2 regions of the uncultured Bacillus sp. genome follow, and region 2 is predicted to be linked to the other one. Evidence: predicted binding sites of a transcription regulator. Region 2 holds the regulator's gene; the other holds the start of a gene.
The links. The regulator Rex, encoded in region 2, represses fermentation and respiration genes when NADH is low (regulators of the CRP and FNR family bind a similar motif). The targets are predictions, from matches to a motif close to TTGTGAAATATTTCACAA.
Positions count from the first base shown of each region.

Region 1: Q5C82_RS13985 (L-lactate dehydrogenase) is a predicted target of Rex. The motif match lies at 2,097-2,114, and genes of this name have one in related genera.

Region 1 covers NZ_CATYRA010000008.1:23,082-27,286, forward strand. The annotation lists gene Q5C82_RS13980 (starch-binding protein) at 1-1,980, shown strand; gene Q5C82_RS13985 (L-lactate dehydrogenase) at 2,154-3,119, shown strand; gene Q5C82_RS13990 (L-lactate permease) at 3,151-4,205, shown strand, end outside.
Region 2 covers NZ_CATYRA010000019.1:5,617-9,821, forward strand. The annotation lists gene abc-f (ribosomal protection-like ABC-F family protein) at 1-804, opposite strand, end outside; gene moaC (cyclic pyranopterin monophosphate synthase MoaC) at 930-1,442, shown strand; gene Q5C82_RS19965 (redox-sensing transcriptional repressor Rex) at 1,439-2,086, shown strand; gene tatAY (sec-independent protein translocase protein TatAY) at 2,108-2,281, shown strand; gene tatC (twin-arginine translocase subunit TatC) at 2,288-3,052, shown strand; gene Q5C82_RS19980 (YdiK family protein) at 3,090-3,281, opposite strand; gene Q5C82_RS19985 (CPBP family intramembrane glutamic endopeptidase) at 3,278-4,012, opposite strand.

The DNA of each region.
Region 1 (4,205 bases), on a different contig from region 2:
ATGTTTGAAAAACGATTCAAAACCTCTTTACTGCCGTTATTCGCTGGATTTTTATTGCTGTTTCATTTGGTTCTGGGAGGGTCGGCGGCAGCGAATGCTGAAACACAGAACACATCGAAAGAGCTGACAGCGCCATCGATCAAAAGCGGGACCATTCTTCATGCTTGGAATTGGTCGTTCAATACGTTAAAACACAATATGAAGGATATTCATGATGCAGGATATACAGCGATTCAGACGTCTCCGATTAACCAAGTGAAGGAAGGGAATCAAGGAGATAAAAGCATGTCGAACTGGTACTGGTTGTATCAGCCGACATCGTACCAAATTGGCAACCGTTACCTAGGTACTGAACAAGAATTTAAAGAAATGTGTGCAGCCGCTGAGGAATATGGCGTGAAGGTCATTGTTGACGCGGTCATCAATCATACCACCAGTGACTATGCTGCGATTTCCAATGAGATTAAGAGTATTCCAAATTGGACACATGGAAACACACAAATTAAAAACTGGTCCGATCGATGGGATGTCACGCAGAATTCATTGCTCGGGCTATATGATTGGAATACACAGAATGCACAAGTGCAGTCCTATCTGAAACGTTTCTTAGAAAGAGCATTGAATGACGGCGCAGACGGATTTCGATTTGATGCAGCCAAACATATAGAGCTTCCGGATGACGGGAATTACGGCAGTCAATTTTGGCCGAATATCACAAATACATCTGCGGAGTTCCAATACGGAGAAATCCTGCAAGATAGTGCCTCCAGAGATGCTGCATATGCGAATTATATGAATGTGACAGCATCTAACTATGGACATTCCATAAGATCTGCTTTAAAAAATCGCAATCTTAGCGTGTCGAATATCTCTCATTATGCATCAGATGTGTCTGTCGACAAGTTAGTCACATGGGTAGAATCGCATGATACGTATGCCAATGATGAGGAAGAGTCTACATGGATGAGCGATGACGATATTCGCTTAGGCTGGGCAGTGATTGCTTCTCGCTCAGGCAGTACGCCTCTTTTCTTTTCTAGGCCTGAGGGCGGCGGAAATGGAGTAAGATTCCCGGGGAAAAGCCAAATAGGCGATCGAGGGAGTGGTTTATTTGAAGATCAGGCCATCACTGCGGTCAATAGATTTCACAATGTGATGGATGGACAGCCTGAGGAACTCTCGAATCCGAATGGAAACAACCAGATATTCATGAATCAGCGCGGCTCGCACGGCGTTGTGTTGGCAAATGCAGGTTCATCTTCTGTCACCATCAATACGTCAACGAAATTACCTGATGGCAGGTATGATAATAAAGCTGGGAACGGTTCATTTCAAGTAACAGACGGTAAACTGACAGGCACGCTCAATGCCAGATCTGTGGTTGTTCTTTATCCTGATGATATTGCAAATGCGCCTCATGTCTTCCTTGAGAATGTCAAAACAGGTGTAACACATTCTTTCAACGATCAACTGACGATCACTCTGCGTGCAGATGCGAATACAACAAAAGCCGTTTATCAAATCAATAATGGGCAAGAGACAGCGTTTAAGGATGGAGACCAATTAACGATCGGAAAAGGAGATTCGTTTGGCACAACATACAACATCACGTTAACAGGAACGAACAGTGATGGCGTAACGAGGACCCAGGAATACAGATTTGTAAAAAAAGACCCATCTGCGGCCAAAACCATTGGCTATCAAAACCCAAATCATTGGGGCCAAGTAAATGCTTATATCTATAAACATGATGGGGGCCGGGCAATAGAATTGGCCGGATCCTGGCCGGGAAGAGCAATGGCTAAGAATGCAGATGGAATTTACACGCTGACGCTGCCTGCGGATACGGATACAACGAACGCCAAAGTGATTTTTAATAATGGCAGCGCCCAAGTGCCCGGACAGAACCAGCCTGGCTTTGATTACGTGCAAAATGGTTTATATAATGACTCTGGCTTAAGCGGTTCTCTTCCTCATTGAGGGCAATGTTAGACGGGTTTTACCGATAGAAACCATCCTAGATGGTTTCTTTTTTTGTTCATAAATCAGACAAAACTTTTCTCTTGCAATAGTTTGTGAAATGTTGCACAATATAAATGTGAAATACTTCACAAATGAACATCAAAGAAAAACATACCCTGGAAGGATGATTAATGATGAACAAACATGTAAATAAAGTAGCTTTAATCGGAGCGGGTTTTGTTGGAAGCAGTTATGCATTTGCGTTAATAAACCAAGGGATCACAGATGAGCTTGTGGTCATTGATGTAAATAAAGAAAAAGCAATGGGCGATGTGATGGACTTAAACCACGGAAAGGCGTTTGCGCCGCAACCAGTCAAAACATCTTACGGAACATATGAAGACTGCAAAGATGCTGATATTGTCTGCATCTGCGCCGGAGCAAACCAAAAACCTGGTGAGACACGCCTTGAATTAGTAGAAAAGAACTTAAAGATTTTCAAAGGCATCGTCAGTGAAGTCATGGCGAGCGGATTTGACGGCATTTTCTTAATCGCGACAAATCCGGTTGATATTCTGACTTACGCTACATGGAAATTCAGCGGCCTGCCAAAAGAGCGGGTGATCGGAAGCGGCACAACACTAGATTCTGCGAGATTCCGTTACATGCTGAGCGAATACTTTGGCGCAGCGCCTCAAAACGTGCACGCGCATATTATCGGAGAGCACGGTGATACAGAGCTTCCTGTCTGGAGCCACGCAAATGTCGGCGGTGTGCCTGTCAGTGAACTCGTTGAGAAAAACGATGCATACAAACAAGAGGAGCTTGACCAGATCGTAGATGACGTGAAAAACGCCGCTTACCATATTATTGAGAAAAAAGGCGCAACTTATTATGGTGTTGCGATGAGCCTAGCCCGCATTACAAAAGCCATTCTTCATAATGAAAACAGCATTTTAACTGTCAGCACATACTTGGACGGACAATACGGCGCAGATGACGTGTACATCGGCGTTCCGGCTGTCGTAAACCGCGGAGGTATTGCAGGCATCACTGAGCTGAACTTAAATGAGAAAGAAAAAGAACAGTTCCTTCACAGCGCAGGCGTCCTTAAAAACATTTTAAAGCCTCATTTTGCAGAACAAAAGGTCAACTAATCGCAACTATAGAGTAAAGGGCTGATTGTCAATGTGGGAGCAGTTGTATGATCCGTTTGGAAACGAGTATGTGAGCGCACTTGTGGCGCTCACTCCGATTCTTTTTTTTCTCTTGGCTTTAACTGTTTTTAAAATGAAAGGCATTCTATCTGCATTTCTTACCTTAGCCGTCAGTTTCTTCGTCACCGTTTTGGCATTTCATATGCCGGTTGAAAAAGCAATTTCTTCTGTTTTGCTAGGAATCGGGAGCGGTTTGTGGCCGATTGGCTACATCGTCCTGATGGCGGTGTGGCTGTATAAAATCGCAGTGAAAACCGGGAAATTTACCATTATTCGTTCCAGCATTGCCGGTATTTCGCCTGACCAACGATTACAGCTATTATTAATTGGTTTTTGTTTTAACGCGTTTTTAGAAGGCGCGGCCGGTTTTGGTGTTCCGATTGCGATTAGTGCGGCGCTGCTCGTCGAACTTGGTTTTAAACCGTTAAAAGCGGCGGCTCTCTGCTTGATTGCGAACGCAGCCTCTGGAGCCTTTGGGGCGATCGGGATTCCTGTAATCACAGGGGCGCAGATTGGTGATTTGTCTGCTCTTGAGCTGTCTCGGACATTGATGTGGACATTGCCGATGATCTCATTCTTGATTCCGTTTCTGCTTGTATTCCTATTAGACCAAATGAGAGGAATCAAACAGACATGGCCTGCCCTGTTGGTTGTGAGCGGTGTGTATACAGCGGTTCAGACACTGACAATGGCTGTGCTTGGTCCGGAATTAGCAAACATTTTGGCGGCCTTATTCAGCATGGGCGGGCTTGCGCTCTTCCTCCGCAAATGGCAGCCGAAAGAGATTTACCGGGAGGAAGGAGCCGGCGAGACTGGTGAGAAAAAAGCATACAGTGCCGCAGACATTGCGAAAGCGTGGTCTCCTTTCTACATTTTAACTGCGGCAATCACAATCTGGAGCCTTCCTGCCTTCAAAGCGCTTTTCCAAGAAGGCGGACTGTTATATCAGACAACACTTCTATTGAAAATGCCTTTTCTGCATCAGCAAATGATGAAAATGCCGCCGATTGCGCCAACTGCCATGCC
Region 2 (4,205 bases):
TTCATCCTGCTGCTTTTCATACACTTTAAGCTCTTTTTCATACTGTGCGGCTTTTTGGTCGAGATAAGCGCTGTAGTTGCCGTGATATTTTTTGCTTTCAGCCCTTGATACCTCGTATACTTGGTTTACTACTTTGTCCAAAAAGTAGCGGTCATGCGAAACGATGAGAATGGCGCCTGAATAGCCTTGCAAATAATGTTCAAGCCAGGTTAGCGTATCAATATCGAGATGGTTTGTCGGCTCATCGAGAATGAGCAAATCAGGCTGTGTTAACAGAAGCTTACCGAGGGCCAGCCTTGTTTTCTGCCCCCCGCTGAGGCTTTGTACCTGTGTTGAATCGTCAAAATGGCTGAAGCCGAGTCCATGAAGCACAGATCTGACATCCGCTTCATATTGATAGCCGCCTTTATCTTTGAATTCCTGCTGAAGCCGGTCATACGTTTTCATGATGCTTTCCAGTTCATCAGGATCAGCTGCCGCCATTTTTTCTTCGATAGCCCGCATTTCCTTTTCCATTGCTTTTAAGTGGTCAAAAACAGTCAGCAGCTCTTCTTTTATGGTAAGCTTAGAATCCAAGCCCGTATGCTGGGCAAGATATCCCATTGTAATATCTTTCGGTTTAATGATTTCGCCCTTTTCATACGAAAGCTGGCCTGCGATAATTTTAAGCAGCGTGGATTTTCCCGCGCCATTTCTTCCGACAATGGCGATGCGATCACGATTTCTGACTTCCAGCTTTATATTGTTTAAAATAGTATCAGCACCAAATGATTTTGATAGCTGATTAACTTGTAAGATCATCATATTATTTCACCTCTGCTATAATAAGTTAAGTGTAGCTTATGAACCAGAAGTCAGCAAACAATACATTGGCTGAAAAAGACATAGAGAAGAAAATAGTGTATGATCTGTTTAAGGAGAGTTTTAATATGAATAGATTTTCTCATTTTAATGAACAGGGCAGAGCCCAGATGGTGGACATCAGCGAAAAATCTTCGACTGTCCGTACTGCGGCGGCTGTGTCTAGCGTACACATGAAGAATGAAGTGTACGAGAAAATACAAAGTCACGATATCGGCAAAGGAGATGTACTGGCTGTTGCACAGGTGGCAGGCATAATGGCCGCAAAGCAAACGTCCAATATCATTCCGATGTGCCATCCGCTTTCACTGAGCGGGGTAGATATATCGTTTGACTGGAAAATAAAAGAATCAGAAGTTATACTTCATATAAAAGCACAGGTCAAAACGAAAGGGAGTACAGGTGTGGAAATGGAAGCGCTCACTTCTGCATCGGTGTGTGCTCTTACCGTTTACGATATGTGTAAGGCCCTTGATAAGGGAATGGTCATCGGTCCTACTTTCTTGCTGGAGAAAACAGGCGGGAAAAACGGTGACTTTAAAAGAGAACTATCCGAGTATAATTTGGAGGACCAAAAATGAATAAGGATCAATCAAAAATTCCGCAGGCGACGGCAAAACGGCTGCCGCTTTACTATCGCTTTTTAAAGAATCTGCATGCGTCAGGAAAACAGCGTGTATCATCCGCTGAACTCAGTGATGCCGTAAAGGTTGATTCTGCCACGATTCGCAGGGATTTTTCCTATTTTGGAGCTCTTGGCAAAAAAGGATATGGATATAATGTGGATTATTTGCTGTCATTTTTCCGAAAAACGCTTGATCAGGATGAGATGACAGACGTTATCTTGATTGGTGTCGGGAACTTGGGAACTGCATTTCTTCACTACAATTTCACAAAAAATAATAACACAAAAATTTCAATGGCTTTTGATATAAATGAGAGTAAAATAGGAACTGAGGTAGGCGGCGTGCCTGTCTATAACCTTGACGACCTAGAACAACACGTAAAAAATGAATCAGTTGCCATTCTTACAGTGCCAGCAGTTGCCGCTCAATCGATTACAGACAGATTGGTCGCGTTAGGAATCAAGGGAATTCTTAATTTTACGCCGGCCCGTTTGAATGTGCCGGAACACATTCGAATTCATCATATAGATTTAGCTGTAGAGCTTCAGTCACTGGTTTATTTCTTGAAACATTATTCAGTTTTAGAGGAAATCGAATAGAGGGAAAGGAGGAGCCCAAATATGCCGATCGGTCCTGGAAGCCTTGCTGTTATTGCAATCGTTGCTCTGATCATCTTCGGTCCCAAAAAGCTGCCTGAACTGGGGAAAGCTGCAGGAGACACACTTCGTGAATTCAAAAATGCTACTAAAGGATTAACGAGTGATGACGAGGAAAAAAAGAAAGAAGATCAGTAAGTTAGGATGACACGAATGAAAGTGAATCAAATGTCGCTGCTGGAGCATATTGCTGAGCTTCGAAAACGATTGCTGGTTGTGGCGCTGGCATTTGTCGTTTTCTTTATCGCAGGATTTTTTTTAGCAAAGCCCATGATTGTTTATTTGCAAAAAACGGATGAAGCGAAGGAGCTTACGCTTAATGCGTTTAATCTGACAGACCCGCTTTTTGTGTTTATGCAATTCGCGTTTATCATCGGGATTGTCCTGACCTCGCCGATTATTCTGTATCAGCTATGGGCTTTTGTGAGCCCAGGCCTCTATGAGAAAGAGCGCAAAGTAACGCTCAGCTACATTCCGATCTCTATTTTGCTGTTTTTAGCGGGCTTATCTTTTTCATATTATATTTTATTTCCTTTTGTTGTTGATTTTATGAAGCGGATCTCTCAGGATTTGAATGTCAATCAGGTGATCGGAATTAATGAGTATTTTCATTTTCTTTTGCAGCTGACGATTCCGTTTGGACTGTTGTTTCAAATGCCGGTCATCCTCATGTTTTTGACCAGGCTTGGAATTGTGACACCGATGTTCTTAGCGAAAATCAGAAAGTATGCGTATTTTACGCTGCTTGTGATCGCTGCCCTGATTACACCGCCTGAGCTTTTGTCTCATATGATGGTCACTGTTCCGCTGTTGATTTTATATGAAATCAGTATTCTTATATCAAAGGCAGCCTATCGGAAAGCGCAGAAAAGCAGTGCTGACGTTCAGGACGTGTCTTCCGGGCAATAATAAAAAATCCATTTCTCATGAGAGAAATGGATTTTCTTTATTTCTGGTTCTTTTTGATTTTAAATGAAAAGGCGAACATCTTAAAAGAGATGCTGATGTTGTAAGCGGCGAACACCATCAGCAGGATGGAGTAAAATGACCACATGCTGCCTGGCGAGCTTGCGGCAAGATAAGTAAAGATGCATCCTACGGCAAAATAGATCATTCCCCAAACTACCGGGTTTCTCATAAAAATAATCCTCCAATAATCAATTGCATTTGTGTGCTCTGCTGTTCGAGGTACTTCTGAACAGGCTCAAACTGCATGATGACGACAAATGTATTCATCATGACATGGGCGAAAATCGGCACCCATATCCGTTTTGTTCTCGCATACAAGAAGGCAAAGGTAAAGCCCATTGCTGTATATAGAAGTAGATGCTTCAAATCAGCGTGAACAATACCGAAAATAACCGAGCTGATCAGTCCGGCAAAGAAGAAATTCGTTTTTTCGTACAGTGTGCCAAAAATGATTTTTCTGAAGATGATTTCTTCTAATATAGGACCGACGACGGAAGAAACCATAATCATAAGCGGAACTGCCTGAATGACATCCAGAATAGCTTGCGTATTTTCTGATTCTCTTCCGATGCCGAATATATAATATTCAATAGAGCCTGCTATTCCTTGAGAGAAAAGGGCAATGAAAAAACCGGCTATCGCCCAAAGGATAGAAAGTCCGATTGAGTCCTTCTGTCCGTTTCGCAGCGTTTCTTTCGGCACAGTTCTCAGAATGAGCAGAACGACAACGAGACAGGCGATGAAGCTGATGACGGACCATAATCCTTGTGCGTGCAGCATATTCTCAGCTGTAGGCTGTCCTCCGGCATAACCGAATTTAAATAACAAGGGAATCCCGATTAATGCGGAAAACTGCATGATGATATATGTCAAAATAATAAACCAATACTGTTTTCTCAAATGGTATGTACTCCTTTGTTAATGGGTTTCGTTCATCTACAGCTATTGTAACATAATCGGAACAAGGGTGAAAAAGCTAACGGATAAGGGAGCTGAAAAGAATCATGTAAGCGTGAAAAATTTTTTATCTTATCACTTGAAATTGGAAGGGAGATTCTTTATTATAAGAATTGTGTTAGCACTCTTTAGTGTC